3 regions of the Pseudoalteromonas sp. APC 3250 genome follow, and region 1 is predicted to be linked to each of the others. Evidence: predicted binding sites of a transcription regulator. Region 1 holds the regulator's gene; each other region holds the start of a gene.
The links. Region 1 encodes LexA, which represses DNA repair genes until DNA is damaged. Its sites were predicted from a motif close to TACTGTATNNNNATACAGTA; they were not measured.
Positions count from the first base shown of each region.

Region 2: a site for LexA is predicted at 3,376-3,395, ahead of ruvC (crossover junction endodeoxyribonuclease RuvC). Genes of this name have one in related genera too.
Region 3: a site for LexA is predicted at 4,711-4,730, ahead of QL986_RS08065 (exonuclease domain-containing protein). Genes of this name have one in related genera too.

Region 1 covers NZ_JASDCM010000014.1:69,394-80,440, reverse strand. Annotated here, with positions in the region: gene QL986_RS14155 (hypothetical protein) at 1-77, shown strand, start outside; gene QL986_RS14150 (hypothetical protein) at 152-532, opposite strand; gene QL986_RS14145 (TerB family tellurite resistance protein) at 628-1,071, shown strand; gene QL986_RS14140 (NAD(P)H-dependent oxidoreductase) at 1,079-1,645, opposite strand; gene QL986_RS14135 (LysR family transcriptional regulator) at 1,762-2,658, shown strand; gene norR (nitric oxide reductase transcriptional regulator NorR) at 2,664-4,229, opposite strand; gene hmpA (NO-inducible flavohemoprotein) at 4,395-5,576, shown strand; gene QL986_RS14120 (endonuclease) at 5,616-6,269, opposite strand; gene QL986_RS14115 (hypothetical protein) at 6,522-6,902, shown strand; gene QL986_RS14110 (PaaI family thioesterase) at 6,932-7,375, opposite strand; gene lexA (transcriptional repressor LexA) at 7,574-8,191, shown strand; gene coxB (cytochrome c oxidase subunit II) at 8,685-9,827, shown strand; gene ctaD (cytochrome c oxidase subunit I) at 9,827-11,047, shown strand, end outside.
Region 2 covers NZ_JASDCM010000020.1:43,958-55,004, reverse strand. Annotated here, with positions in the region: gene tolQ (protein TolQ) at 1-292, opposite strand, end outside; gene ruvB (Holliday junction branch migration DNA helicase RuvB) at 1,167-2,174, opposite strand; gene ruvA (Holliday junction branch migration protein RuvA) at 2,182-2,799, opposite strand; gene ruvC (crossover junction endodeoxyribonuclease RuvC) at 2,802-3,326, opposite strand; gene QL986_RS16500 (FtsX-like permease family protein) at 3,459-5,960, opposite strand; gene QL986_RS16495 (ATP-binding cassette domain-containing protein) at 5,950-6,663, opposite strand; gene QL986_RS16490 (arylesterase) at 6,664-7,287, shown strand; tRNA gene QL986_RS16485 (tRNA-Pro) at 7,404-7,480, shown strand; gene QL986_RS16480 (hypothetical protein) at 7,885-8,652, opposite strand; gene QL986_RS16475 (PAS domain S-box protein) at 9,349-10,830, shown strand; gene QL986_RS16470 (response regulator) at 10,827-11,047, shown strand, end outside.
Region 3 covers NZ_JASDCM010000006.1:11,449-22,495, reverse strand. Annotated here, with positions in the region: gene QL986_RS08090 (hybrid sensor histidine kinase/response regulator) at 1-474, shown strand, start outside; gene QL986_RS08085 (DUF6691 family protein) at 549-950, opposite strand; gene QL986_RS08080 (YeeE/YedE thiosulfate transporter family protein) at 954-1,367, opposite strand; gene QL986_RS08075 (outer membrane protein transport protein) at 1,371-2,630, opposite strand; gene QL986_RS08070 (sugar porter family MFS transporter) at 2,832-4,256, opposite strand; gene QL986_RS08065 (exonuclease domain-containing protein) at 4,743-6,899, shown strand; gene QL986_RS08060 (sel1 repeat family protein) at 7,140-7,667, shown strand; gene QL986_RS08055 (YbaM family protein) at 7,670-7,822, opposite strand; gene QL986_RS08050 (late competence development ComFB family protein) at 7,815-8,087, opposite strand; gene QL986_RS08045 (histone deacetylase) at 8,138-9,025, opposite strand; gene QL986_RS08040 (primosomal replication protein) at 9,025-9,633, opposite strand; gene QL986_RS08035 (TSUP family transporter) at 9,635-10,411, opposite strand; gene dinG (ATP-dependent DNA helicase DinG) at 10,411-11,047, opposite strand, start outside.

The DNA of each region.
Region 1 (11,047 bases):
GCGAATTCCGTGTTGATTTTGATTTAACTAAACCTATCACACCACCGGCTGCGCCGTGGGGATATGGCGTTAACTAACTTAGTTCAGGTTAACTACAGTAAAACCACAGGCTATTTTAATACTCAGTGGTTTTACTGAAAATAACGAGGTGTTATTTTTTTGAGGTTTTTTCTGCAGGCATTTCACACTGCACAAATACACTGAGCGGTGGCTGATAAGCACGCGGTTTAGTTGGAAAGCGTTGGTACTCCTGCACGCCCTCAGTCACTTTTAACATAAAAGGATTATCGTGACATAAACGATTTGCGTGGCGCAACAAAAACACACTTTGGTTTCTAAAATGTGGGTAGTCGTCAGACTGTATTTCTAAGTGGTAATTGTTAGTGTCTATTTGAGTTTGCTTATAATGCACCTTTTCATCAAAATCATAAAGTCGCTGCATTTCACTTTGCTCTGCCGACACACTCAAACACCCTGTTAATAAACACCAGCTAATAATTCCATGTATGTAATGATTGGCTTTTATACTCATAAACCTTTAACTCCATCTTGATTTTGGGTAGTGTGATCAGCATATCTATTAAACCCGTTATGATATAAGTCTAACACCCAAAAAGGGGAAATGTGATGTTCAAGCAAATTAAACAGCTTTTTTCGAGTATTGATCAGCAAGATTATGATATTGAACAACATGATTTAAAAACAGCGGTTGCCGCATTATTAATTGAGGTAATGCGAGCGGATAACGATTTACAGGCTGATGAGCAACATACGCTAAGTCTAACATTAAAAAAATATTTTGATTTAACGGATGAAGCAGTAGATGAGTTAACCGAGCAAGCAAGTGCAAGCTTAGATGACGCCATTGATTATTTTCAATTTTCTAAGCAAATTAACAATCAATGTAGTGCACAGCAACGCATTGATATAGTTGAATTACTTTGGCGTTTAGCGTACTCCGATGGAGAACTTGATCCACAAGAAGAATACGTTATTCGTCGTGTTGCTAATTTATTGTATGTTACCCATGAAGACTTTATTGCTGCAAAGCTTGCAGCAACAAAGTTATAGTGGCTGCTTATTTAAGCTTACTTGCTACGCTAACTAACTGCTGTGCAAGACCAGCCACTTTTTCAGCGGTAGCGGGGTCGCTAATTCGACCGTTGTCATCTAATAAAGTATGAATAGCCGGTACTGCCAGTTGGTTCGCTAATACTAAGCTGCCAATGCCTGATAATATATCACGCACATGATTTAAGCCCCGTAAACCGCCCAACCCACCTGGTGAGGCTGCATATAACGCGGTTACTTTATTTGCAAATGCAGGCTCTGCGCCTTGTTCGGTGCGCGATGCCCAATCAATAGCATTTTTTAACACGGCGGTAATAGAGCCATTATATTCTGGGCTGGCCAGCAAAATGCCATCGGCTGCGCGAAGTTTGTCTTTAAGTTGTTGTACACCGGCTGGTGTGCCTTGTGCCTCGAGATCTTCATCAAACATAGGAATGGCTAAGTCTGCGAGTTTAATCACTTCTACTTCAGCGCCACTTTCTAAAGCAAAGCGTGCCGCTTCGTTAATGAGTTTTTGATGAAAGCTATCTTTACGTAAGCTACCTGCTAGGGCAATAATTTTTGGTGTTGTCATGAGCTGCTCCTGATAATGAGTTTGTATAATGTGACTTTAACAAATAATCACTTGCAGAAAAGCCAAATAAACGCAAAACTTGTGTGCGTATATGCACAGATTAAAGAGTAGTTATCATGGCAATTCAATTTAATGATTGGCAAGACCTGAAGGTTGCTTACGAGGTAGCGCGCTTAGGTACTTTAACTGCCGCTGCCGAAGTGTTAGATGTTCACCATAGTACGGTGCTCAGGCGAATAAATAACTTAGAAAAAAGCTTAAATGCGCGACTATTTCATCGCCATGCTCGCGGCTACAAAGTCACAGAAATTGGCGCTAAGTTATTTACCACAGCACAAGCGATTAATGGTGAACTAGAGCGCCTACATAATGACATTATTGCTGCAGATAGCACCTTGCAAGGTAGCTTGTTACTCACCACAGTTAGTGGCTTTATTGATGTATTAAGTGAGGTGTGTGAGCAGTTTCAAACCTTGCATCCGCAAGTGCAATTACAAGTGATTATGGATCAAAAACGCTTACGTTTAGATCATGGCCAAGCACATATCGCAGTAAGAGCTGGACCCAGACCGGATGAGGGTGATTATATTGCTCAGCATTTAGCGGCGCTCTCGTCAGGATTTTATGCATCAAAGCATTACATTAGCCGTTATGGGTTGCCACAAACATTAGCGCAACTATCGCTGCATAGCTTTGTGTCAGGTGTAGCAGGGTATAATGCCAAAGTGCCTTACTTTGCATGGGTTGATGAAAATATTCCCCCGTCGCAAGTTAAGCTAAGAGTGTCAGAAACCTCAGAAGCGACCCGCGCCATAGTAAAAGGACTCGGTATTGGCGGATTACAGCATGATGTTGCAGCGCAATACTCTGATTTAGTCCCTGTACTGCCTAATGAACTGAGTTGGCCAACCGATTTGTGGCTGGTTACGCATCATTTAGTGCATCGAACGGCAAAAGTTCAAGCGTTTAGTCAGCTATTAAAAAATTATTTTAGGCAGCGAAAGTTAAGTTAAAAAGGCTACAACGATTTTTTTATTGAAACACCTAAGCGCTTGGCTAGCCGCGTTAAGTTAGCGCGGTCGACCTGTAAACTACGCGCTGTGCTTGCCCAGTTATAATTATGTTGTTTAAGTTGCTGTATTATAAGTTGCTGAGTATAGGTATCTGTGGCTTGCTTTAACGAAATGTTGTTTGCTAAAGGTGGGATTACAAGCTGGTTTGAGTGTTCAAGAGCTAAGGTGTTAACAGCGCTTAAATTTAGCTCACAATGCGCAGGTTCAATAGTAATAATTGGTTGCTGCCACTGATGTTGTTTAGCCTTTAATGCAGCCCGATTAATCACATGCTCAAGCTCCCTCACATTGCCTGGCCAGTCATATTTTTTAAGCAGCAGTTGCGTTTCAATACTGAGTTTTAGCTGTTTAATAGCGAGCTTGCGGGCTGTTTTTTCTGCAAAATAACCAGCTAATAAAATAACATCTTCATCACGGGCTTTCAATGGAGCGACTGTGAGTGGATAAACACTTAATCGATGGTACAAATCGGCGCGAAACCGTCCTTGTGTTACTTCGTGTTTTAGGTCGCGATTGGTTGCTGCAATCACTCTAACATCGACATATTTAAGTTCATCTTCGCCAACGGTTTGTACTTCGCCACTTTGCAGTACGCGTAATAATTTACTTTGCATAGCCAGAGGCAGCTCGCCGATTTCATCTAAAAATAAGGTGCCGCCATCGGCTAACTGAAATTTACCTTGGCGAGCATTTTGCGCACCCGTAAAAGCGCCTTTTGCATGGCCAAAAAATTCACTTTCTGCGAGGTTTTCAGGCAGTGATGCACAATTTAAATGAATTAATGGCTGATCTTTACGTGCGGAGTGTAAGTGAATATTACGTGCCACCAACTCTTTGCCGACCCCAGTATCACCTAAAATAAGGACACTAAAGTTTGATGCCGCAACCAGTTTTATCTCATTTTTAAGCGTTTGTATTGCAGAGCTTTGGCCAATAATTTCACCACCATCACGTTTGAGCGCCTCACGGTTTAACGCTTGTACTAATTCACTAGAGTGCTGCGCATGTTGTTTGTAATGGGCAAGCTCTAGGGCTGTTTTAAAGTGCGCACTGCACAAGGTTTGTAAGGTGTTGAGTGTATCAGTGGTGATACCGTCAAACGCATTGGCGTTAAGGCTATCAAAGGTCAGAATGCCAAGTAGTGCGTTTTTATCATAAAGGGGTAACCCTAAGCAGGCATGCACTGGAATATCACCGGTTTTAGCCAGTAGTAGCCCGTCGTATGGATCAGGTAGTGGACAGTCATGTGCAAATTGCAGAGCCAAACGACTACTGCAGATGGCTTTAAGGCGAGGATGCTCCGCAATATCAAAACGTCGTCCTAGGCTATCGGGCATAAGGCCTTTAATGGCTAAGGGTTTTAATTGCTCACCTTGGCGAATCAATAATGCACTGGCATCGCTGGGAATAACACGTTCAACCGTGGCTAAAAGTTGCTCAAAACTGTGAGCATGTAACGTACTTTGCGCAAGTTCTAATGCAACTTGCGTCAGGTTGAATTGTTGGTTCATGTCAAAATGACCTGTTAGTGTATTTTTACAGGTTTTATAGTAGGTCATAAAGACTCATCTTGTAAAGCGAGTTAATTTAACTTATTGAATATTATAGGTTTAATTAGTTGGCACGCTCTGTGTAATGCTAAATGCAAGCAGTTAGTTATTACATAGGAAATAAACATGTTATCCGATAAAACCATACAAATAGTTAAAAGCACGGTGCCATTGCTTGCAGAGGCAGGTACGGTCGTAACCGATCATTTTTACAAGCGCATGTTTAGTCATAATCCCGAACTTAAACATATTTTTAATATGACTAATCAAGAAACGGGTCGTCAGCAATTTGCATTATTTAATGCATTGGCTGCGTACGCGCAAAATCTTGATAATTTAGCCGTGTTAAAAGAGGCGCTAGCGCGAATTAATCATAAGCATACCAGCTTAAATATTTTACCTGAGCATTATCCTATTGTGGGCGCACATTTAATCGGTACGTTAAAAGAGCTTATTCCTGAGCAGTTTACTGCCGATGTTGAATATGCGTGGCGCGAAGCCTACGGTGTACTTGCTGATATTTGTATTACCGAAGAAGCGGCATTGTATGCGCACAGTAAAAACAACCATGGTGGCTGGGCAGGCACGCGCCAGTTTGAAATTACTGATAAACATATTGAATCTGAATTCGTAACTAGTTTTACGCTGACACCTGTGGATGGTAAAGCAGTTATTACCTACAAGCCAGGACAGTACATTGGCATTAAAGTTAAGCCTGAGGGCGCAGAATATGAAGAGATCCGCCAGTATTCTATTTCGCAAAAGAGCAATGCTAAAAACTATCGTATTAGCGTTAAAAAAGAGTGCCAACCAAAGCCTGGCGTGGTGTCTAATTATTTACACTCACTAGAGCAAGGCGCACGAGTAGAGTTATACCCGCCAGCGGGAGACTTCATTTTAAAAAATGAGGCAACTCCAGTGGTACTTATTTCAGCAGGCGTTGGCCAAACCCCGATGATGGCGATGCTTCAAACGCTACTTAGTGGTGATAAAAATCAAGCGATTAGTTATTTGCACGCATGTGAAAACAGCCGCGAATTTTCATTTAAAGGGTATTTAGCGCAGCAAACGGCAATGCATCCACAGCTAAAAACATTTACTTGGTTTAATCAAGGTGGCGAGGAGTGTGATTTCACTGGGTTAATGGATTTAACGGTGCTTGAGACATCATTACCTATTAGCGAAGGGGCATTTTATTTGTGTGGACCAGCATCATTTATGGCTTACGTAAAAGGCCAGCTACTTGATTTAGGTGTGCAAAGCTCAAACATTCACTACGAAATATTTGGACCACACCAAGCGTTATAGGTTAATTAAAAGCGTGTGTTACACGCTTTTAATTTAAACTTACAGCTTTTTACTATTTGTGTTAGCAGCATAAGCTTGTTGTTGCCAAGCATTAAATAGCTTTTGTTGTTTAGCTGAAATTTTTAAACCATACGTTTTTTGCATGTAAGCGTACGCATCGGCAATGCGTTTACGTGCATGAACAGGCGGTTCAACAACACGTTGTTTAAAATTAACTTTAACCTCACAGCGACCATATTGCGTCGCGTTTTGGGCTAACATGCCAAAGCGGTAGTTTGAGCGATCGGCGTTAATTTCACCAATTGCAGGGGCTAAATTGTTTATATCGGCTTCCATCATGCGAAACTTAGCGCTAACTTTGCGGCAGTTTTTACGCCCACCATCTTGCCAACATTGTAACTGGTGACCAAATTCCCATGCAGGGACAATATGTTCCCATTCAATTCGCAGGGCACGTTGATTTACTTTGCCTGAGCGGGTTAGTGTGTTGCGAGGCACGTAGCCACAATGGGTAGGGTCGGGTACCAACTTTTTGCCTTGTTTTTTTATATCGCAACCACAATAAATACTTTTAGCGTTTTCGGGAAGGGTATTAATTAAGTGCTTTTTGGCACTCGAAAACCGCGTAAATTGTTCGCCCATTGCTGAAAAACAAGCACAGCAAGCCAACAAAGCTAAAATAAACCGAATCATATCCATCACATACGTGAACTACAGGAGCGGCTAGTTTAAGGCCTAGAATAAAAAAGTAAACTGCCGCCGGCATGCTTTAATTTTAATTTGCGTATTTTGTAGAGGGCGTTTTTGAGGAGTAAATAGTGGGCAATATTCAGAGGCTAACGCTAAAAATGCGTTAATGAGGTGATTCCTGCGTTGTTGATTTGGTATAACGGTAAAACTGCGTTAAAGTTTGCAATGAAATTAATAGAGGGTAAAAACGAGATAATGTCGGAAATTCAATTTTTAAATGTAGATCTAGAGCTTGAGTCAAAGCAAGATATTAGCGTATTAGTTGCTGATTTAAAAAAGGTCGCAACTATTTTACATTATGATAAAGACGAATACCGTCAACTTGCTCGCATTGAGGTTGCAGGTGAAATAACCACGCCAGATAAAGCGATTAATCACTTGTGTGAGTTAATCGAGTCGTGTTCACGCAATGCATTAAAGCAATGGTTGAGTTGTTCACGCAGAACTTTCGATATTGGGTTTGAGTCTGGCACTTCGCCAAAATGCTTTAACCAAGCCTTACATGCAGATACCTTGTTACGTATATCTGCAATTGGTGCAGGCGTAGAAATTACTATTTACCCTCTCGAAAAGTAATTTAACTTCAACCTTGGTTAATTGACTTACTAGCCTTTTCGCTCAACTACGGCTGCGGTCATACGTGATACGCAGCAAAGCTCATTGCGGCTATTGGTTATTTTAATATCCCAAACCGAGCTGCGCTTGCCGATATGATAAGCTCTCGCTGTGGCCGTTAATGTGCCATTGCGTGATGCCTTTAAATGACTTGCACTGATTTCTTGGCCAACACAATAAAATCGATTGAAATCAACCACAAAATTAGCGGCATAACTTGCTACTGTTTCAGCAAGCACCACATTTGCACCCCCATGAACGATACCCATAGGGTTATGATGCTCTGGAATTGCCGGCATAGTTGCCACTAAGTAGTCATCACCAATTTCACTGATCTCTATTCCCATGGTTTTCATGAGTGTCCCTTGGCCTGTAATACCTTGATCTAATTGCTTACAAAACTCTAATGTAATCGGTTGATGCCAAATACTCATGCTAGCTCCTTGGATAAGTAATTGAGAATTAAAATTTATTAATATGATAATGCGTTGCTAATAATTACATTTATCACCCTGCTTTTAAAGTAGGTTATTGTTTGATGATAACGGCATATAAGGCATTAATTTATATTTGCGATTTTTAAATAACTGTATATACTCACAGTTAATTGTACTGTATGGAAAACCAGTTGTATGCGACCATTAACGAAACGCCAAGCGCAAATACTCGAACTCATTAAAGTGTTTATTAAAGACACTGGTATGCCTCCTACACGTGCCGAAATTGCACAAACACTGGGTTTTAAAAGTGCGAATGCTGCAGAAGAACACTTAAAAGCACTGGCCAAAAAAGGTGTTATTAAAATGAAGCCAGGCGCGAGTCGGGGCATTCAGCTTGTTGAAGAAGAGGAGCCAGAGCAGTTGGGCTTGCCTTTAATTGGCAGGGTTGCTGCCGGTGAGCCAATATTGGCGCAACAGCATGTAGAAAGCCACTGTAAAATTGACCCTTTAATGTTTAAACCTGCGGCCGATTTTTTATTGCGTGTTAACGGTATGAGTATGAAAGACATTGGTATTATGGATGGTGATTTACTTGCTGTGCATAAAACCCAAGTTGCCGAAAATGGACAAGTTATTGTTGCCCGTGTTGACGACGATGTAACCGTGAAGCGTTTAGAAAAAGCGGGCAGAAAAGTACTCTTACATGCTGAAAATGATGAGTTTTCAGCTATTGAGGTCGATTTAGAAAATGAGTCGTTCAATATTGAAGGCTTAGCGGTAGGTGTTATTCGTAACGCTGACTGGATGTAGTATTAAAGCATAATTTAGCGCTTAATAGTGATTAGGCGCTGGGTTTGTTAGCAGCACAATGTCTAACTTATCAAATGTATGACTATATGTTGTTAAGTGCTTCTCCTATCATAAATAAAATCACTAAATACTTTATAAATAAACAAATTTACTCTGCTTTTTTAAGTTAACAATTTTTTATATTTCTATCCTGTAATTTCAATACACCCCTTACTAAACCTGACTCTTAGATTAATTGCCTGACTAGTTGCTATTTTTTTAGCTGCGCATTTTAAAAAATACACCTTGTTTATTTTTCATACTCACCTTGCTTATTGTTTATTTTTTAACTAGTTATTAAAGAGCTGGAATAAAAATAACTCACAGCTTAGTCGTTTTGAGAACACACATTTACTAAATCCAGCACCCTTATAAAAAATAAAAATAACGAATAGGCGTTTAAGCCGTATGCCTCTTCGCTTTGCGTCAGCAATAGCATCAAAGGAGCCGTCACATGGGTAAGCTGAGTTCTTCCTTGTGGCTTATATTGTTTGTTTTTTCGCAGAATGTGCTTGCTAATAGCCAATATAATATGCGTAAAGGCGTAACCGATATAAGTAATAATGTATACCAACTGCACATGACTATTTTTTTAATATGTTGTGTGATTGGGGTGATCGTGTTTGCCATTATGTTTTGGGCACTCATTCATCATCGCAAATCTAAAGGGGCTGTCCCTGCCCAATTCCATGAAAGCACCAAAGTAGAAATACTGTGGACTGCGATCCCTTTTGTCATATTAATTGTTATGGCCATTCCTGCGACTAAAACCTTAATTGCCATGGAGGATGCCAGCAAAGCTGATCTCACCATTAAAATTACAGGCTCACAGTGGAAGTGGCATTACGAGTATATGGGGGAGGACGTTGAGTTTTATTCCATGCTAGCTACACCTCAAAATGAAATAACCAACCTTGCTGATAAAAACCCGAATTATTTGCTCGAGGTCGATAAACCGCTGGTACTACCAATTAATCAAAAAGTACGTTTTTTAATGACTTCAGATGATGTTATTCACTCATGGTGGGTGCCTGACTTTGCCGTTAAAAAAGATGCAAACCCTGGGTTTATTAACGAAACATGGACCAATATTAATGAGGTTGGTACTTACCGTGGGCAGTGTGCAGAGCTTTGCGGTAAAGATCATGGTTTTATGCCTGTTGTGGTAGAAGTTAAAACAGAAGAAGACTTCAAAACGTGGTTAGCAGAGGCTAAACAAGCCAAGCAAAAAGCAGCTGAAGCAGACGCTGCGTTATTAGACCAAGTTGTACCAAAAGAAGAGCTGATGGCGCTTGGTGAGCAGGTTTATATGGCGAGCTGCGCGGCGTGCCATCAGCCAACAGGATTAGGCTTGCCGGGTGTTTTTCCGGCTCTTAAAGGCAGCCCAATAGTCATAGGTGATATCAAAGGGCATATAGATATTTTGCTCCACGGTAAACCAGGTACGGCTATGCAGTCTTTCGCAAAGCAATTATCAATCAAGCAAATAGCAGCTGTTATTACCTATAAACGCAACGCGTGGGGTAATGACACTGGTGATGTAATTCAACCGAGCGAGATACAAGCGGCACTGGATGCTGATGGGGAGGCTAAATAATGAGTAGCATTGCAGAACAACCTAATACCAATGAGGCTCATCATGCCCATCAACCTGCCACAGGCTTTAAGCGCTGGTTATTTACAACCAACCATAAAGATATAGGTAGCTTATATTTAATTTTTTCACTCACCATGTTTTTAATTGGTGGGGCAATGGCGATGGTTATTCGAGCTGAGTTATTTCAGCCGGGCCTACAACTGGTTGATCCTCACTTTTTTAATCAAATGACCACAGTGCATGGTTTAATAATGGTGTTTGGTGCGGTTATGCCAGCCTTTACCGGCTTGGCAAACTGGATGATCCCGCTAATGATTGGTGCGCCAGATATGGCCTTACCGAGAATGAATAACTGGAGCTTTTGGATTTTACCGTTTGCGTTTTTAATCCTATTAGCTTCATTATTTATGCCCGGTGGTGGCCCTGCATTTGGTTGGACCTTTTACGCGCCGCTTTCCACCACTTATAGTAACGACAACACAGCAATGTTTGTATTTGCTGTGCATATTATGGGTATTAGTTCGATTATGGGGGCCATTAATGTGGTGGTCACCATAGTAAATATGCGTGCTCCGGGTATGACGTGGATGAAGCTGCCGTTATTTGTGTGGACATGGTTGATCACGGCGTTTTTACTTATTGCAGTTATGCCGGTACTTGCTGGTGCAGTTACTATGGTGCTCACCGATAAATACTTCGCGACCAGTTTCTTTGATGCCGCTGGTGGTGGCGATCCGGTGATGTTCCAACATATTTTTTGGTTTTTTGGTCACCCTGAAGTTTATATTATGATTTTGCCTGCCTTTGGCATTATTTCTACGATTGTTCCCACCTTTTCACGTAAAAAACTATTTGGTTATGCCTCTATGGTGTATGCCACCTCCTCCATTGCCTTGTTGAGCTTTATTGTGTGGGCGCATCATATGTTTACCACTGGTATGCCCGTGGCGGGTGAGTTGTTTTTTATGTACGCGACTATGCTGATATCGGTACCTACCGGCGTAAAAGTATTTAACTGGGTAGCGACTATGTGGCGCGGGTCTATTAGCTTTGAAGTGCCAATGCTGTTTAGTATCGCATTTATTGTGTTGTTTACTTTAGGTGGTTTTTCGGGGTTGATGCTAGCGATTACACCTGCCGATTTCCAATATCATGATACCTATTTTGTGGTTGCACACTTTCATTATGTACTCGTAACGGGCGCGGTGTTTTCTATTATG
Region 2 (11,047 bases), on a different contig from region 1:
TATTTTTTTTGTGGCGTGCAAACTCTTTAAAACCTGAGGTGAATAACGCTTCAATACCCGTTGATTGACCACCGCGTGATGAAATTTCGTTATATAGCTTACTTAAGTCAACACCAGACCAAAAACGTTGCTCAAATTTTTTGGCATTTGCTAAGGCGTCAGAGATGGCTTTTTTACGTTGAAAAATAATAGCCCACGACATAACCGACATAGCAACCAACGCTAGCATTACTAATTGCACAAGCAAACTGGCTTCTAGAATTAGATCTAAAAAATTAAGCCCTGATCCCACGTTAAACTCCTAAATAATTAAAAACATCAAATTGATTTATTTGAGTAAGGTAACTTTGTAACACATTAGCCACCATTAAAGTTCAGCTAGTGTATCTAGTGTATTTACTGCTGACAACGATATTGCTGTGAATAGCCAACAAAAAACGTTAAAAAAATAGTTTTACTACTTAACTCTTGTTTTACTGTATAAATAAATAACAATAAAGCTATCTGTAAGCCCGCTTAATTTCACTAAAGAGTCACAAAAATACGCTGTTTATTCAAAATTAATGCATAAGCACTCATAAACACTACACACTTACCTTAACGTAATAGTAAAACTAATACCGAACGTTTATATGTTAATATACATAAACAAAGCATTTCATTAACTTATAGAATTAATGGTTAATTAACATGCAACATTAAGTAAAAACAGAAAACCCCTGCTATTAGTTTTTTTAATCTGAAAATATAAATTTTCTAGTTTGAACAAATTCTGCCGCTTCGGTATTATTCTCCCATACCGAGCTAGCGCATTAAATGAAAGCTATTTCATTGAATCCAGTTCTTCGTAATATGATTTATTTCGTATTACTTTTTTACTTCTTGGGGTATGACCTCAATAAGTAAAACGTAGTTCCCTAGATTACTTCCTTAAACTTGTTGTTTGCCCGCATTATTTGCGGGCTTTTTTTTGCCCGCAATTTGTCAAATCAGCTACACTCGGCCTCAGTAACGTTACAGCAGGCGCACAATAGCCTGATATGTCTTAACGCTCAGTGAATTATTGGCAAAGTAAAATACGTCTAAATTTAGCTTTTGCTCATACTAAAAAGCCACTGTCGTTAAAATGACAGTGGCTTTAGAAAGAGTCTAGTTATTCTGGTTATTTAATCTTTTTTAGGTAACAAGCCAAAATGGTGGTACGCATTATCAGAGACAATTCGCCCTCGCGGCGTACGCTGAATAAATCCTTGTTGAATTAAAAAGGGTTCAATCACATCTTCTATGGTTTCTTTCTCTTCGCCTATTGCCGCGGCTAAGTTGTCAAGGCCAACAGGGCCACCCATAAACTTTTCGATGATGGCGAGTAAATATTTACGATCCATGTAATCAAAACCGCTTTTATCAACGTCAATCATGTCGAGGGCTTGTTGGGCCACCTCAGCATTAACCGTACCGTCTGACTTTACTTGGGTGTAATCGCGCACTCTGCGCAATAAACGATTTGCAATACGTGGCGTACCGCGCGAACGTTTGGCTATTTCGGCCGCGCCATCGTCACACATTTCTAAACTAAGATAATGCGCTGAGCGCCCCACAATATGCGATAAGTCTTCCACAGAGTAAAACTCTAAGCGCTGCACAATACCAAAACGGTCACGCAGTGGAGAAGTTAATGATCCCGCACGGGTAGTTGCACCAATGAGTGTAAATGCGGGTAAATCAAGCTTAATAGAGCGCGCTGCAGGGCCTTCACCTATCATAATATCGAGCTGGTAATCTTCCATTGCCGGGTAGAGTATTTCTTCAACTTGCGGGCTCAAACGGTGAATTTCATCAATAAACAGTACATCACCTTCTTCAAGGTTAGTGAGCAATGCGGCTAAATCGCCCGCTTTTTCAAGCACAGGACCAGAGGTGGTTTTAATATTTACGTTTAATTCGTTCGCCACAATATTAGCAAGCGTGGTTTTACCTAAGCCTGGTGGGCCAAATATCAATAAGTGATCCAACGCTTCGCTACGACTGCGCGCAGCTTCAATAAATATTTCCATTTGTTGCTTAACATGCGGCTGACCACGATAGTCGGCCAATAACTTAGGCCTAATAGCACGGTCTATGGTGTCTTCGTTGGTTTTTTCAGCAGCATCTATTAAGCGATCAGCTTCGATCATAATTTACTCACAGCATTGATTTCAAAGATTCTTTAATTAGAACCTCAGTCGACATATCGGGTTTGCTTACTGATTTTACTGCTTTTTGCGCTTGTGGCAATTTATAACCGAGCGCCACTAACGCCGAAACCGCATCATCGGCCGCATTATTGGCTATAGTTGCATCGCTCGCAGGCTCTATTACGGCGCTATCGCTAAATGGGGTAAATAAGTCATTACCCCAATTTTTTAATCTGTCTTTCATTTCGAGCACTAAGCGCTCTGCGGTCTTTTTGCCCACCCCTGGCAACTTAACCAAGGCAGTGGCATCTTCATTATTTACACAACTTACAAACTGCTGCGCCGACATGCCCGACAAAATGGCTAAGCCTAATTTAGGCCCTACTCCATTGGCTTTTAACAGCTCTCGAAATAACGCACGTTCGGTTTTATTATTAAAGCCAAACAATAACTGTGCGTCTTCGCGTACTACAAAATGAGTGTACACAATGGCGTTGTCGCCTACTTTAGGCAAATCGTAAAAACAGGTCATTGGCATTTGTACTTCGTAGCCAACGCCGCTAACTTCTAATAGTATTTCTGGGGGCTGTTTTTCAACTAACACGCCGTTTAAGCGACCTATCATTGTTATTTCCTTAGACGTCCTCTAACGGTTTTGCTTGCGCTACCCGCTAGTTTTATTAAATTTTGTTCAGAGTGGGCATGGCAAATTGCAATTGCAAGCGCATCCGCCGCATCGGCTTGCGGCGTACCTGGCAGTTTAAGTATGTTTTTAACCATATGTTGAACTTGCGATTTATCTGCCCCACCGTTACCCACAACGGCTTGCTTTATTTGCCGTGCTGAGTATTCAAAAACCGGTAAGTCGGCCATAGAGGCACCGACAATCGCAGCACCACGGGCTTGACCTAGCTTTAAAGCAGAATCAGGGTTATGCGCCATAAATACTTTTTCTATAGCAAATGTTTCAGGCGAAAATTGCTCTATAAGTTGCGTAATGCCCTGGTAAATCATTTTAAGTCGGGTGGGAAAGTCATGATCGGCTAATTTAATACAGCCACTGCCTAAGTATGTAAACTTGGCACCTTGATGCGCAACCACACCGTAACCCGTTAAACGCGAGCCCGGATCGATCCCTAAAATTATGGCCAAACAGCACTCTCATTATTGTTATTTATTAATAGTGCTAATAATGCCAGAGCACTGTATAAATTACCAGTACAAAGCAAAAACAAAAATGCCTACTTAAAAAGTAGGCATTTAAACGCTATTTGGCCGCAAAGTTTACGCTAAAGCGCGCACTAAGCCTTGAGTATTTTGTTTAAGCGTACGGGCAATCATAAAATAGCCTAACCCTGCTACAAACACGCCACCAGCAACGGGGCCAATAACCCAAATATTAGGATGCAGCTTACCTGCCAAATCAAACATTTGCTGCTGTACTATTAACAGTGCTATATCACTGAAAAATGCAGCAACTAGTCCGGCTAAACCGCCCAGTAATAAAAACTCATACAAGGTGGCATTTTTTATTAATCGGCTTTTAGCGCCTAACGTACGCAATATTACAATTTCTTGCATGCGCTCACCTAAGCTTGCTTGCACCTGCGATATAAGTACCAACGCGCCACACAACACCACAATAGCCAATACAAAGCCAATAGCTAACGACACTTGCTCAATAGTCGATTGAATTTGTTTAACAAAGTTGTCTACATCAATCGCTGTAATAGTGGGATATGCCCGCAATAGCTGGCTAAAGTCACGCTTTTGCTCAGGCTCAATACGTACTGATGAAATATACGTGGCCGGAAAGCTGCTCAACACATCAGGGCTTAAAATAATGAAAAAGTTAGGTTTAAGCGTGGCCCAATTAACTTTACGTACACTGGTAATTTTAGCGTCGAACGACTGCGCACCAATTAAAAACGTGAGGGTATCGCCCATTTTCACATCAAGGCGCTTCATCATCGACTCTTCAAGTGAGGCCTCAGCTACTGCGTCATCGCCAAACCACTGGCCATCGATAATGTCATTTTGTGAAGGGACTTCGTCAAGCCAAGTTAAGTTAAGCTCGCGGCCAATGCCTGAGCGGGCTTCTTCGTCTTTTTTCTCGTTGTCTTGCAATGACACTTCACGTGCTACTGCTTCGCCATTTACTGCATTCACGCGGCCACGAATCGTTGGGTAAAACTCCGACACTTGAATGCCTTTTTGCGCTAAGTATTCATTTACCGGATCCAGCTCATTTTGCGTAATATTAACCAAAAAGGCATTAGGTGCATCGCTTGGTAACTGAGACTGCCAATCCGAAATAATGTCGTTTTTTAGCACAATTAAAAACAACAGTAATTTAATCGCTAGCGAAAAACTAATTAGCTGCACCGCATTAACGTTGGCGCGTTTTTGAATAGACGCAATAGCTAACGACCAGCTGTTACCTGGCTTTAAGCCAAGCTTTCGGCCCCCGCCAAATATTAATTTAGAAATTAAAAACAACACTAAAATAAGCGCAAGCGTTGAGGCAAATAAAATAAGGGTAATTTTAATATTGTTACTAAATAACCACATTAATAAAAATACCGTTAAGGCGCTAAGCCCTAAATGGATTTTACTTACCGCAAGGCGGTCGCCTAAATTACGGCGAAGCACTCTAAGTGGTGGAATATCAAATAAATCTAACAATGGCTTAATAGAAAACATAACCGCACAAATAACCCCGGTGCTAATAGCCACTAACCACGGTTTAAACCCTGCCATAGGCAGTTCGGTTCCCATGCTTTTTGCAAGGTAACCAGTTGCAACTTCTTGTAAGCCGTAACCAATAGCAAGGCCAACGACTACCGCCATGGTACACACCATTAATAAGTGCATAAGGTAAATTTTGCGGATCATATCGCGGCTGCCACCTAAGGTTTTCATCATTGCGACTGGGTCATATTGGCGCTCACAATAGCGCTTAGCCGATACTGCAATAGCAACCGCGGCTAATATAATGCCCAGCAAACCTGCTAACAATAAAAAGCTTTCGGCTCTGTTTAAGCTATTTGAAATAGGAGACTGGCGGTCTTTTACACCATACCAGTTTTGGTTTTCTTTGAGTTGCGGCTTTAACCAGTCGTAAAAACTATTGATGTCGTTTTCATCACCTGCATATAACTGGCGGTAAAATACACGACTGCCTGGCTGTATTACTTCGGTTTTTGCCACATCATCTATGTTTATGAGCACCCTACGGCTACTAGAGAACACATTAAATGGCGCATCGGGTTCTTCTACAATCACCTTTTCAACATTAAATAACGCGGCACCTAATTCAACTTGGTCGCCTACGTTTATGTTTAAGCTATAAAAAACTGACTCACTTAACCATACGTTACCAGGGCTTGGCGCACCGGGTGCAACCTCAGTTTGAGCATTCAAACCCGACTTAACTTTCAATTGGCCTTTAAGCGGGTAACTGTTTGATGCAGCCTTTACCGAGCTAAACTGCATTTGATCGTTTGCAAACAGCATAGTGTCAAAGTACACCATTTGTGCAGTTTGTAAGTTTTGTTGTTCTGCTTTGGTTATAAAGGCGGTATCTATGGCGTGATTGCTGGCAAGAACACGATCTGCTGCTATAAATGCACTGCTTTTTTGCGCAATACTTTGTGCAATTCGCTCAGTTACCATAGATAAGGTAAGTACGGTTAATACCGCCAGTGCAATGGCTGCGCTTATTACGGTTAGTTCACCACGGCGAAACTCACGAGAAAATAGTTTAAGCGCTAATTTAGCCCACATTTGCCATTTCCTCTGTTGAATTTTGTACCAGCTCCCCCGCCTCTATTTGAATAATGCGTTCACATTTTTGCGCTAAGGCTTCATCGTGAGTGACTAAAATGAGGGTTGTTCCGTTTTGCTTATTTAAATCAAATAATAACGACTCAATCATATGGCCATTTTTGCTATCTAAGTTAGCTGATGGCTCATCGGCAAACAATATTTTTGGCGAACCCACAAACGCACGGGCAATCGCAACACGCTGCTGCTCACCACCAGATAACTGCGACGGGTAATGATCAACCCGATGGCTTAAGCCTACTTTTTCAAGCAAAGCGAGCGCTTGTTCTTTGGCGTCTTCTTTACCTGCAAGCTCTGCTGGTAGCATCACGTTTTCAAGTGCAGTTAAACTTTGTACCAACATAAAAGACTGAAATACAAAGCCAACTTTTGCAGCTCTGAGTGCGGCCCGCGCTTCTTCGTCTAATTCGTGCAGCGGCTCCCCATCTAACATTACTTCGCCGCTGCTTGCCGTATCAAGCCCTGCTAATAAACTTAATAAAGTGGATTTACCTGAGCCCGACGTGCCAACAACAGCAACAGACTCACCGTGCTTGACATTAAAGCTGATGTCGCTGAGGATGGACAACTCACCTTCAAGGGTAGATACAACTTTAGACAAACCATTTACTTGAATTATATTTAATTGAGAAAGCGCTGACATATGACTCATTCAATCCTACGTTTTGTATTTATTTTATTTTTAGTTATTAACCCGCTTACTGCGGCAGCTAACAACACGATTTTAATACTTGGTGACAGTTTAAGCGCAGCCTATGGCTTAAAACAAGAACAAGGCTGGGTGCAATTGTTACAAGATAAATACGATGCCGAGCAACGTAATATCAATTTAGTTAATGCCAGTATTAGCGGTGAAACCACTGGTGGCGCCCTGCGCAGACTTGATGCATTACTTGAGCAATATCAACCAACTCATGTGCTCATAGAGCTTGGCGCTAATGACGGTCTACGCGGTTTTCCAGTTACTAAAATGCAAGACAACTTGACCGCTCTAATTGAAAAAAGCCAAGTAATAGATGCACAAACCGCGCTAATGGAAATTTATATTCCACCTAACTATGGCCCACGTTACAGTAAAATGTTCACCGATAGCTTTGCCAGTGTTAGCAAAGCCACAGGCTCGTATTTAATGCCGTTTTTTGTACTTAAAGTAGCAGGCAAAAGCGAGCTAATGCAAAACGATAACTTACACCCTAACAAAACTGCGCAACCAATACTACGAGATGAAATGTATAACACGATCAACCAGTGGTTAAATAAAGAGTAAAGCCGTGTAAAACTTCTGGCGCAAGCGCTTATTATTAAACGCTTGCGCAATAAACATCCAAACAAACAAATGCTTATTGATTTTTTTAAAAATACACGTACTATTGCAGTCGAAGTCGGTATGTGGCGCAGCTTGGTAGCGCACTGTCATGGGGTGGCAGGGGTCGAGAGTTCGAATCTCTCCATACCGACCATTAATCCCTCTTTAAATTCTATTTTCTCTAGTTAAAACTATTTTCCTGTCGTACTACCTAATTTAATAATAAAAAATATCGCACATTTATCGCACCAACCAATTTATTGACTGTTTTTCTGCTTTTTTGATTTCAAAGGTATTGAGATTATGTGACCCCACAGTTAAATACTTTTCAAATAATAAAGAAGCACGTAACTGCTTTAATTATTGATGTATTGGTTTGAGGTCATTGATATTGCAGCTGTGAGTAGCCACTCGATACTATATATCTGGAGTTTAGGTTTAACTCTTTTACTCTATTTAAATTGAGTTTAAAAATAAAAACTCTTGATTCTTAAATAAATAATTTAAAAAATACATCTGCTTTTTTTGCAAGAACTTTTTAATGGCTGACCTTTTTCTTCACGACTTTCCTTGATTAAGTATTTTTATTGCATGTTCATGCCCATTTTCAGCCGCTTTTTTTAAATAATAATCCCCATAAATACTATTTTTTAATGGGGAATCACGCAGGCCATATATTCCGAAAAAAAGATAATATAAGTTCTTATACATATCATTTGAAAAACCTCGCTTTTCAGCCCTGTTCGATAGATAAGAAACCATTTTAGCTAACGACTCTGAGTCATTCTTTCTTATTGCTTCATCTAAAGTCAATTGACCTAATAATATAGCGGCCTCATCATCACCCACATCAGACGCTTTACGTAAGGAGTTTTTTAAAAAAGCAATATCACCATATTTTCCAAGTTGATATGCATAATATAAATTTAAACTAGAATCTAAAATACCTTTTTCAAAAGATGACTCTAATAGCTTGGTTCCTTCATATATGTCTTCTGCTTTTTCACTTGTAATTAAAAAACTACCCAGGATATGCTTTGCTCTAATATTTCCTAAATACGATGAAATTGAAAGCATTTTTTTAGCTTTTTTATAATCTGGATTTTGCTTATATGCTCCCAAATATAAAACGTAACCAGATAGAAAATAGGCAGTGCTGTCATTCTGCAATATTCCTTGCTCTAGTACATTAGAAACATCTTTCCATTCGAGCTCTTGCTGAGCGTCAATATCATCTTTTATCAAATCTAAAGTAACATTCTCACTACAATTACCTTTTGCTTGGTAGCAAACCAATAACAATATAAAAAATAAAATTTTACTCACTTAATCTCCCCGGAAGTCCCTTGGAATGATTGAAAATAGACCCTGTAAGAAAAGCAAACGGGTCAAATCTTGACTTCAGACATCACAATTCTTAACTGTTCAGTAATCGCTTTTAACTACCTTCCAAACTATAACAAAATAGCACTTAAAAAATCCTTTGATAATTTCACAGACTAAAACTTTGCTTGCATACGACACGGCGACAAAGCGGGTACCGTATGTGTTAAGACTTCAGGCAAAGTTTATTTTGGTAGCCAGTGATACACATAAATAGGCGTTTGGTAAAAATCTTTAAACTTGATCACTTTAGTTGGTTTATATCATGGCAAAGCGAAGGTGTTACTCACAATGGTGCTGTTTTTAAGCACGTTTTGTTTTAACTTTTCTTCAAGCGCTGCCACACCATCAGGTAACACACCATAGTAGACGCTGTACTAAAATCAGCATTTTTAAAGTCTTTGCAATAGAGAGTTAGGTTATTTAAATCCAAACTATATTTAATAAGCACTAAAACCAACATACCCCAACTCGATCCTAAATCAATGTGCCTTTTTTAACCATAATGACTCGCTAAAATATAAGAAGAAACTATTAAAATGGGCATTTAAATAACAGGTTCTTCCTCTAAATTTGCTGTTCATTACTTGTTCGACTATTACTATGCTATAGGAACTAAATTTACTTGCGGGATGCTTGATGGACCTTAAAAAAGTAAATAAAAAATCTAACTCACCAAGTTTAACTGTAAATATGGATAAAGCATTTTTAACTCAACTAGTTAATTGTTTACCCATGGGGGCAATGGTAGTTAATACTGATGCTCAGATCCTTTTTGCCAATAATCAACTGTCTGAAATACTGGGCTATGAGGATTCAGAACTCATAGGGATGAACATAGATAATTTACTTCCAGTTCAATTTAAAGCCAATCATACCCACTTGATGAGTCAGTTTTTTGCTAACCCTCGAAAACGCTTAATGGGTGAAGGCCGTGAGTTATTTGCGAGTCAAAAAAATGGTAAGCAAATCCCAATTGAAATAGGTTTAAACCCAATACAAGGACAACAAGAATTAGTTTTAGCCACACTGGTTGATATATCGCAAAGGCTGCGCGCTAATAATATGTTTCAACGATCTATTCAGGCTGCGCCACATGGTGTGTTAATAGTTGACCAAGCAGGCATTATACAAGCGGTTAATCAATCGTTATGTAAATCTTTTGGTTACAGTGAAATAGAACTACTCGATAAAAAAATGGAAATGTTATTACCGCAGCGCTACCAAGGGCATCACTCAGCACTTCGTCATTCATTTCACCGTGAACCCAGTGTAAGAAGTATGGGAGTAGGCAGAGATTTAACCGCGTTACACAAAGACGGTAAAGAATTCCCCGTTGAAGTGGGCTTGAGCCCTTTTATAAATACCAATGATGAAGACATGGTGTTTGTCTCGTTGTTAGATATAACAGAACGAAAACGAATGGAAACTGAGCTAAAAGAAAATAACACTAGCCTGAAAGAATTTACCTATGTGGCCTCTCATGATTTACGCTCTCCATTGCGTGGCATTTCAAACTTAATTGAATGGATAAAAGAAGATTTAGGCACTACCACGGCTGAAGTAGAGTACAACTTAACGCGTATTGATGATCGTATTCATAAAATGGAGACGTTAATTGATAATTTATTGGCCTATGCAAGAGCTGGCAAAGCTACCCAAGATACTCAAGTAATCGATATGCATAAATTAATTTCTAACGTTACCGAACTGTTAGATTTACCTGCTGGAATGAAGCTTCATAAAGACATTCAATTAAATACCATCGTCACTGCATGGACGCCACTTGAAACCGTTGTTCGCAATTTGTTAAGTAATGCCATTAAACATCACGACAGTGAAGAAGGAACTATAGAAATTCGTTGTGTAGCAGAAAATACGCTTTGCCATATCACTGTGACTGATGATGGGCCCGGTATACCACCAGAAGCTTACGAACGTATTTTTAGTTTATTTCAAACAACCTCTGATGATAAGTCGGGCTCAGGTATTGGGCTGTCTATTAGTCGGCGTCTGGCACAAGCTCATGGTGGGCGCATTTCCGTTAGCTCAAATGAACCGCAAAAAGGGTCTACATTTCATGTTTGGTGGCCTCGCTTTGCAAGGAAAGAGAATTTATGATTAAAAATCTATCTATACTGCTTGTTGAAGACGATGATGTTGCCGCGGAAGCCGTAACAAGAAGCCTAAAAAAAGTGGATCCTAAAATTAAAATAATTTGGAAACAAAATGGAAAACTTGCGTTAGATGCGTTACGAGAAAAAGCACAACAAAAAGTAATATCAGAGCCCTACTTAGTATTGCTAGACCTGAATATGCCAGTGATGAATGGGTTTGA
Region 3 (11,047 bases), on a different contig from region 1:
GAAGAGGGTAAAGGTAGTACGTTCACCTTTAGTATTAGTGCGCCAGAATCAGCAGACGTTCCTTCAAAGTTACCTAAAAAAACAGCTTCGCAGCCAAATCTTTTGGATAAACGCATACTGTTGGTAGAGGATAATGCGATTAACCGACAGGTGATTGCAAAAATGCTTGAGCCTACTAAAGTGAGTTTAACAATGGCTGAAGATGGCTTAAAGGCGCTTGAAGTATTGAAGAGTCAGTCGTTTGATTTGATTTTAATGGATTGCCAAATGCCGAACATAGATGGCTATGAATGCACTCGCGCGATTAGAACCACTGAAATTAAAACCGGCTTACGAGTACCTATAGTGGCGATCACTGCAAATGCTTATGAAGAAGATAAGCAGCGCTGTTTAATTGTTGGTATGGATGACTTTATAGCCAAACCCTTTAATAGCGATGATTTATATACAGTGATTGGTAATATACTCAGTTGAGCAGCAGCTGAAGAGCACACAGCATAGATCACGGTTAGCATGCTAAGTGGCCGAGGCGTGCTCGGCAATTCATATTATACTTTTTTGGTCAGCCACATACCGCCAAGTACGGAAGCAAAAAATAACCAAAACTCTGTTTTAAGTGATACCAGTTGTACAAGCCCGGGGCCCGGGCACACGCCGCTTAAGCCCCAACCTAAACCAAATAAAATAGAGCCAGTAATTAACCGCGTATCGACCTTTTTTAAATCGCTAAGGCTTAGTTTGTCGGTAAACACCGGCGTGCCTTTTTTAGTGAGCCAAAACCATGCGCCCATCATAATGGTCATTGCAACAGCCATAACAATAATTAAGCTACCGTCCCATTGCTGATTAAAAGTGAGAAAGTTAAGCACTTTATCTGGGTTGGTCATGCCACTAATAATTAGTCCCAAACCAAATACAAACCCTAAAATAAGCGTAATAATTGCGTGCATGATTTACCCTACTAAATTAGCGGTGATAATGGCGATTGCCATAAACGTACAGGTTGATACCCATGAACGAGCCGAAAAGCGCGACATACCACACACGCCGTGACCACTGGTGCAGCCATTCGCTAACGTGGTTCCCGCACCGACCAAAAGCCCTGCAATAATAATCATCCAAGGGGATAAGCTTAATTCACCTACTAACAGCTCAGGGGCAAATAATTGAATAAATACACCTGCTAGTAATAACCCCATCATAAAACAAAGTTTCCAACGAGAAGCTGCTGCCAGTGGATTAAAAATTGATTTTATAAGCCCTGAAATTCCCGCCACTTTACCAAATAAAACCAGTAATAACGCGCAGGCTAGACCAATTAAACCACCGCCAATAGCCCCAGATAGTGGTGTGAATTCGGTTGTCATCGTTTAAATCCTCCAAGCAAGGGATACACCCAATCCTGATTGTTCCATTGAAATTGATAGTTGTTGATTAGGCGCTAAATAGTTTGCACCTGCTACATTTTTAGAAGGTGAATAAAAAGCCATTGCGTTAAATTGCACCGCGTCACTAAGTGCATGACTAATGCCTGCTGTAAAATGCCATTCTTGTACACCGGGCGCTAAAATATTAAATAAAATGTCAGATGATGGAATGGGTTGCTCGGTATAAGAAGCACCAAACCTAATTTTTTGTTGCTCAGTGCGTTGCCATTGATAACCCAGTTTATAAATACTCATATCGTGCCAACGAAAGCCTGCTCCGGCTTCAGCCCCTAGTGGCGCTGACATTAAATTAGTAATAGGGTTGGCGATACTTTTTACTTCACTGTAATTTATTTTTTGCCAATCAAACACCACTTGGTGCGATGGTAAAAACTGCCAAGCGGTACCGAGCTGAATAGAGCTTGGTAAATCAAACCCGCCTTGCTCTGCAAACAGGCCGCTGTAACGGTCAAATTCATCCATAGACACTGATGAACGGTAACTGGCGCCCCAGCTAAATGACGAGTTAATAATGTGGCTGATCCCAAGTTGCATTCCAATGCCTGTGCTGGTATCAACGCCATTATTAGACAGCGCCTCTGGCTTTTGCGAAAAGGCGGCAAAATTTGCCAAACCTTGTGCTTCAAATTGTTGCACTACATAAATAGCAGATACACCTAGGCGTATTTGTTCATTTAATTGATAGCTCATGGTTGGGCTGACAAATAACTGTTTTAAGTCAACACCAGTGGTGCCGCCATAAAATGTGCCTTGAGGGGCAGAATCAGCCACATATTCTGTGTTCATTCCGCCGTTACCGTAAACTAATAGGCCAATATTAATGCGCTCATTTAGTTGATGGCCAATAGCAAATTCGGGAATTGCAAATAAGCTGTTATCACTTTTTTTGGTGGTTGCGTCCAAATACAGTGCATTGGGAAAGTATTCATCGACCTTTGCAGCGGTGTAGTTACGCTCAGGAGCAAATAATTCTATACCTACCGACATTTGCGTGCCATTAGCTGAAAAAGTAGCCGGGTTATTTGCACCCGACATTAATTCTTCTGATAACGCTACACCAGCACCTGCCATGCCTTTGTGAGTCATACCGTAGCCATGGGTAAAATAGCCATTCGTTGCAAATACATTAAATGTGCTTAACGCAGAGGTGAAAACAAGGCCTGAGAGTAACTGTTTTTTCATTTAAATTGAGATTAAGTAGAAAAAGTTGGTGAACAATAGCTAACTTTTTATATTCCAAAAAAGAACTTTAAAAGATTATATATACTAAAAAAGCATATTGTTTGTGGATGAGGAACAGGTAATGAAAGTGCTTACAAAGGAGGGTTAAATACGCTGGAGTAAAACAGCATTATTAAGCGCTATTTTACTCCAGCCAAGTAATTACATTGACTCTAATTTCATGCCGCGTGTTTCTTTAATGTATTTGACCACAAAGAACACACTAATAAACGCTGAGAGAGTGTAAAAACCATAGGCGCCTGCTAAACCAATACTACCTAGCATGATAGGGAAGGTCATAGTAATAGCAAAGTTAGCTATCCACTGCGCACTAGCAGCAACTGCAAGCGCTGCACCACGGATGCGGTTATTAAACATTTCGCCAAGCAGTACCCACACAATTGGGCCCCAGCTTAAACCAAAAAATACCACAAACAGGTTAGCCATTATTAAAGCAAAGGTACCCATATTTTCACTAAGTGCTAACTTGCCCGCTTCATCAAGGCCTGCACTGCCAAAGGTGTAGGTAAGTGCACTTAAACTAATAAACATACCTATACTACCTACCAGTAACAATGGCTTACGTCCCACTTTATCAACTAAAGCAATGGCAATAAAAGTAGACAAAATATTAGTGGTACCCGCAAGCACGTTTATAAACAGTGATTGTGATTCATCAAAACCAGCGGCTTGCCAAAGTTCTGAACCGTAATAAAATACCACGTTAATACCAACAAATTGTTGAAACACTGACAAGGCCACACCCACCCAAACAATAGGGTGTACTTTTTTACTGCCATCAATATATAAGTCGCGAATACTTGGTTTTTTATCACTTTTCAGAGACTGCTTTACGTCACTGATTTGTGTATCAGCATCGTCATTTGAGATTTTATTAAATACAGTTTTAGCGTGTTTAAGCTTGCCTTGTGCGACTAAGTAACGCGGTGACTCAGGAATAAAAAGTACGCCAATCAAAAATAAGCCTGCAGGAACCAGTTCAGCCCAAAACATCCAGCGCCATGCAGCTAAGTCTAACAGTAAAATACCCTCGGCACCGCCTGCGGCATTAGCAATTAGGTAGTTACTTAAAAAGGCAGCAAACAGACCCAGCACAATAGCAAGCTGCTGCAGTGTTGCTAAACGGCCGCGTAAGCTGGCAGGTGCTACTTCTGCAATATAAGCCGGCGCTAAAACAGATGCCGCACCTATACCTAATCCACCAAATAAGCGGTAAAAAATAAACTCAGCTGAGCTATCAGCAATACCAGAGCCAAATGCACTGATAGCAAATATAAGTGCAGTGACAATCATAATAGCGCGACGGCCAAATTTGTCAGCTAATGGGCCAGCAGCTAAAGCACCCAGCGCACAACCAAGTAAAACAGAGGCAACATTAAACCCTGTTGCTACACTGCTTGAGTTAAATGTATTACCTAATGCCGATACAGTGCCGTTTATAACGCCTGAATCAAAACCAAATAAAAAGCCACCAATGGCGGCAACAGCCGATATAAAAATAACGTATAAAAGTGAGCACTTTGCCGCTGCGCTTTGCTCACCTTTAGTTGCATGCTGTGTTGTCATGTTGTTCAATCCTAATTTTTATTATGTGTAATGAAGTTAAAGTACCACTAATAATTTGCGGGCAACCTTAGCACAGAGTAATCACGCTAAAAAAGATATTTCAATAGTAATACGTATGCATAAATAAATTAATTGAGTTGTGCGAGGGTCTGTTTATCTTTTGAGATTGAAGTTTCAGCAGTGTGTTTGGTTTTTAAGCAAAATAGATCTTTTGCCATGTGAATGCCCGTAAATAGGTACTAACGCTTCGTTAATGTTAAACACGCACTGCTTGAAGGGTTCTGCTATCTACACAGGTGAAGATAAGGTGCAGGGTATAAAAAGGGTGCTCGGTTTTAACTTAGTTTATTAGGTAACAAACCTCGCTGAAATTAAAGCGCCCGAGATTGAATCAATTTAAATTCTAAAAGGCTATTAACTCCTAATTGGGTTGCTAAAAGCGCTCAAATAATTATACTGTTTTTATATACAGCATTGGCGGTTTTTATGAGAAAAGAGTTACCAGCAAAATATTATTTGGCACATTTTAAAGAGCTAATAGGCTTTGTGAGCGATAAATGTATGCATTTACTTGAGCAAAAGCACATTACATTTATTAATAAAATAAACACGCTCGACGAGCAAAGCCAATGCATGCTAGCACGAATTTATTCTCGTAAGCCTTATTTAGTGCAAACTCAGTCATTAAATTATGAAGAGATTATTTCGCCTTATCAGTCACTTTTTAATTTAAAAACAGCCGGATTAGTATATGAACCCTCACAAACAGACGCTAAGCAACTGCTTAGTCATCTAACAAAGCCGGCCTTAATTGAGTTGTTAGCTCAACAAGAGCAGCCACCATTATTTAAAAAAAGTGCTGCTAAAAGTTGTTTAGTTGAAGTCGCTATTTCATTTTTTGAATCTAAGCCAGAGCGTCTTTCGCATTTGTATAATCAGTACGTGATCAATAATAGAGAAGAGTATTACGAGTATTTTGAATTTTTGTATATTGGCAGGCTCAGTGCCGGTGATGTTAATCATCAAAACCGGTTTGTACTAAGAGATTTAGGGGTAACTCCTGTTAGGCAAGGGCATAATGAAAGTTTGTCTCGCTTTGACTCAATTGAGGAAGCGCAATCTAACTATGTGTTAAACCGTTTTCGGTTAGCTGTTAAAAACGCGAAAGATGACAATGAAAATGAGATGCTAGCAAAACAATTAATTAATGAATTAGCAGTAGGGGTTATAGCTCGAGAGCTAAAGAATAAGTTATTGGTCATACTTTATAAGCAACTAAAAACAACTAACCCTGTATTAGCGTTTGATGTACTTAATGCCTGCGAAGACGATACGCACGCACTAGAAATTCAAATAAGAGAGCAATACCGTTTAGGTAATAAAGAATGGGTAAAGGCGCAACTTGAGAAAATTATAGAAAATCCGCTCACCGATGAGTTACTGTACTTTGCGGATGACTTTTTAATGCGCAAATTTAACAAGCAAACACGCTCACGGCTTAGTGAAATGTTAGCCAGTACACGCTGTATTATAGAAGTTGATGAACTTTACCGTGGCGATGTTGAGTTAGGTGTAAGTGATCACTACACTCGTCAAGGCAAGCAGGTTTTTTATACTGAGAATACCTTGTGGCAAAGCTTATTTGCGCTGGTTTTTTGGCAGGAACTTTTTATTGAAACCCCAACCCCCCCCTGCAATGAATTTGATATTTTCCCGCAAGCGTTAAAAACAGACTCCTTTTACTTAAATCAATCCTCACAAATAGAAGCGCGGCTGGCTGCGTGTAATAGTACCTCCAAATTGCTGCGTTTAGTGTGTCACCATGCAGCGAAGTATTATGAGCAACCAAATGGCTTATTTAGATGGCACAAAGATGTATTAAAGCCATTAGAGATGCTTATTTTAAACAGCCCGATAAATGCGCTATTAAGCCATTTAAAAAACATGGCAAAAAACTATCGACAATTAAAAGATGGTTACCCCGATTTAATGATTGTTGATAACAGCGCAGTTCATTTTGAAGAGGTAAAAGCGCCCGGAGACAAGCTTAAAAGAAACCAGCTAGTGAGCATCGATAATTTAAAAAACAGTGGTTTTAAAGTCAATATTGCAGCGGTGAAGTGGTATGTAGACCCTAACCGTATTTATAGTGTAGTTGATATTGAAACTACAGGAGGCCTCAAAGGCGGTAACCGCATTACCGAAATTGGTATTGTTAAAATAAAGCAGGGCGAAATAGTTGATACATGGACCACATTGATAAACCCAGAGCGTCCCATCCCGCGTTTTATTACCTCGCTTACAGGCATTAACGATGCCATGGTAAGCAATGCGCCCATATTTAGCGAGATTGCAGCGCCGTTACTGAATCAATTATCAGGCAGTATTTTTGTGGCGCATAATGTTAATTTTGATTATGGATTTATTAAAAAAGAGCTTGAGAGGATAGGGATTAATTTTAAAATGCCGAAACTGTGTACAGTCGTTGAATCACGCAAAGCATTTAAGGGATTAAAGTCATACTCACTCGGTAATTTATCGGCACACTTTAATTTAGACTTAACCAATCATCACCGTGCATTAGACGATGCCAAAGCGGCCGCGCAGTTATTATTACTGGTTCAGCAAACGGACAGTCAGTGATAGATTTACGTCAGTTAAATGCATTGTGCGTAAAGTAAAGTACCTTATGTATAAATACAGGGTATTAAAAAATAGGTTTATCTATTTTTAATGGGCGATTAAAACTGCGCTTATAAAAATAATCGCTGTAAGCTTTGCAATCCCATGATAATATTAAATTTATGTTAACAGGTTTTAGGGCAGATGCTTTAAAAGTGGTGTATGTTTCTGGGCAAAAACAATAATAAATTAAGGATAATAATGAATCATCGACAATTGAGTGCCACTTTGCTGGTATTGATGGCTTTAATAACTGGCTGTAATTCGTCACCAATAAGTCTTTACAGCGATAATACCATGAAGAAAAAAGAATATAATGGTGTTAAGGCATACAAAAAAGGGGAGTTTGAAGAAGCTTTTAACTATTTAGAAGAGCCTGCTGCATTGGGTTATAAAAGTGCACAATACACCCTAGCGTTTATGTTTTTAAAAGGGCAATATCTAGAGCAATCAACTAAGCTTGGTATGGGGTGGTTAGGTGTTGCAGCAGAAGCTGGCGTTGAAAATTGGTCACAACAATATGATACTTTTTATGCCGCAGCGACAACAGAAGACAAACAAGAAATAGATGCAATTGTTGCCGTTTATATTGAGCAGTTTGGTGTTAAAGCTCAAAACATGACCTGCCGTAGGTCAACATCACCGAGACGAACATTCGGCGAAATTAAAATTGATTGTAATAAACACGATGGTATTGTCACCGTTCATGAAATACAAACAATAGAGTAAAGCTAGTTACTAACTAGCTTTTTCTCAAAGTCACTTTTTACGATATCGAGCGCTTTTAATACTTCTTCGGGCTCTACATCGTGTTGCTCTAATATCATAATTAAATCAACAGCCAGTTTTATGTGTGTAGGGGCGTCTTCTAGCGAGTTACTCATTAATATCTTTCTTTTTAGCAATCTGATCAATCGCAAAGTTAATGGCAAGTTCAACGCGTTGCTGCATATCTAAACGATCTGTTTGGGTTAGATAAAACGCCATGTCTACATCGTATCGAATATAGCGAGGTGGTAACTGATTGAGCACGGTACAGCAAAAGTCAGCCATTACATCGTCGTTGTAACGTTCATTAAGTTTACGTTTTTCTATTTCTTCTAAAACGAGTTTTTCGTAAAAGTTGTGTATGTCATCATCTAATCGCATATTCCTGTCACTCTTTTTTATTGTCTGTAATGAGTCTATACCAAGGATTGTTATAAATCGAGAGCCGCTTTAAATAGTTGCTTATGGACACTAACTAAATTGTTGATGTTACGTTGATAACCCCCACCTAAAGCGCACATAAGCGGGATGTTTCGCTGCTTACAAAAGTTAAGAACAGCAAAGTCGCGCGCGTATACGCCAGCCAAAGAAACATCAAATAAGCCAAGTTCGTCTTTGGTATAAATATCGGCGCCCGCATTATATAAAATAATATCGGGCTGGTGGAGGCGAACACATAACTCAAGAGCTTGCTCTAGTGTTGTTAAATACTCTGCATCAGTGGTGTTTGCAGGTAAGGCAAAGTCGTAGTTTGAGTGCTGTTTTTGCCGAGGAAAGTTTTGTTCACAGTGAATTGAGCAGCTAATTATGTGCTCATGGTGCTGGGTTATTTGTGCTGTGCCGTCACCTTGATGCACGTCACAATCAAATATTAATACGGTGTCGGCTTGCTCTGTTGCAATAAGGTGGGCTGCCGCAATGGCTAAATCATTAAAAATACAAAAGCCACTACCGTAATTGCTGTAAGCATGGTGGTAGCCGCCACTTAAATTAGCCGCTAAGCCGGTTTGCATTGCATTCTCAGCTGCTTGAATACTGGCACCAACAGAATAAAGGGTTCGCTCGACTAGTTCAGGTGAGTGCGGAAATCCCATTTTCTTCACCGCTTTGTCAGTCAACGACCCGTTTAAAAAGTCAGCAATATAATCTGAGCTATGGCATAAGCTTAACTGCGCTGTAGTTGCAGGCGAAGGCGATATAAACTGGGTGTAGCCTAAAAATTCAACTTCATGCTTGAGCTGCTGATACTTTTTAATTGGAAAGCGATGGCGTTCAGGTAACTCTAATTGCGAGTACAGATGGTGATAATAAAGCTGCATTAGCGTAACTGTTGTTTTTCTACTTGTTGAATTTTGTCTTCGGTGGCAGAAATTGCTTTTCTACAACGCCCGAGTCGTGCATGAGTGGTTAAAATTTCTTGATTAAGTTTTTGTGTTTGCGCAGGTGATGCTTTTTCCATTTGTAACTTACGCTCTTCAATCATCAGTACTAGGCGGCGTTCAAACTCATGGTTTTGTTTAAGCTCATCATATAACTCATGGGATGATTGCATGATTTTTTGCACTGCTTGTTTGTAAATAGGCTGTTTGGCACGAGGCTTATAATGACTTTTGTTTTCTTTCACCCAAATAGGGGTCGATTTAATTACATTAAAGACCGCTTGTACCTGACTAGCAATGCGCTCAAGTGCGTAAGTGTAGGCATGGCGGTGATCGCTCGGTGGTAGGCTGGCTATTTCATCTTCTATTTCTACTACGTAATCAACCAAGTTCATGCTTTTGGTGCTAAATACGGCTCTGTCAAATAAGCTTGGCTGTGCCTGCATATAACGATTTTTAGCAAATAATTTTGCTTTATCAAATTGCTCAGCTTGTTGCTTAAGCGTAGCAACTTGTTGGCGTAGTTTGTCTAAAGCAGCAGATTGCATCTTAAAAGTATGCCTCGTAAATTAGTTTTAACGCTAAAAGTATAACCATAGTATTAAATACTGGGCGAATAAATTTACTGCCAAAACGAATAGCTGAATGTGCGCCAAACCATGCACCAAGCATGATAAAGAAGCCCATTGTAATTCCCAGTAAAAAGTTAACATGGCCAAGTGCAACAAAGGTGATCAGAGAGATGAAGTTAGAAACAAAATTCATTGAACGCGCCAAACCACAATTGAGTAGCAAACTCATTTTATAAAGCATACCGTTTGAGGCAGTCCAAAAAGTTCCCGTTCCAGGCCCAGCTAAACCATCAAAAAAACCTAGGCTTAATCCTTGTAGCCACTGTTTTACTTTTATTGTGCGGGTTAATTTAGGCAGATCATCACTTTGTGTGGTACTTAAATTACCAAACAAGCTGTAGCAAGCCACTAAAATAATAATAATGGGTAAGAGCTTATTTAAAAACTCGATACTTAAATGATCAACAATAAGTGTGCCTAACAAAGCACCTATGGCGGTAGCCATAATAGAAGCAAACCAAAATCGTGGGTTAAATAGTTGTTTTTTATAATAGGTGATACTGGCCGTTAACGAGCCAAAACTGGCGGCCAATTTATTAGTGCCAAGCGTTAAATGAGGAGGTAATCCTGCCGTTAACAGTGCTGGTACAGTGAGTAATCCACCGCCGCCAGCAATAGCATCAATAAAGCCCGCTAAAAGTGCAACGCCACATAAAATAGCCCAAGTTGTTGGGTCGAGTGCAAGTTCAAACATCAGTAATCTATTTGTCTTTTAAAAGGTGGTAAGGTGTCAAGCATGGCTTTGCCATATCGTTTGGTGACTAGGCGTCTATCTAAAATAGTTATTGTGCCTGCATCACTTTCTTTGCGCAGCAGTCTACCACAGCTTTGTACCAATTTCTTTGCTGCGTCTGGGACGGTTATCGATAAAAACGGATTCCCCCCTTTACTTTGCACAAACTCCGCTTGTGCTTCTTCTATTGGCGAGGTGGGCACCGCAAACGGAATTTTGGTAATAATCAGGTTTTCTAAATATTTTCCAGGTAAATCAAGCCCTTCAGAAAGACTTTGGGTACCAAATAAAATACTGCCTTTGCCTTCATCAATATTTTTAGTATGTAATTTGAGTAAAGCTTCTCGCGACATTTCACCTTGTACTAATAAGTTAAATCCTTTTGTTCTAAGAAACTTACTTACATGGTCCATTTGCCAGTAAGAGGCAAATAACACTAAGTTGGCTTTTTTAGTGTTTAGATACTCGGGTAATGTTTTAGCAATATGATCGCTAAACTCTTTATCTGTTGGCTCTATACTTGAGGCCGGAATGCGTAAAGTGGCTTGTTTTGGGTAGTCAAACGGAGAGGGGACTTTAATAAATTTCACCCCTTCC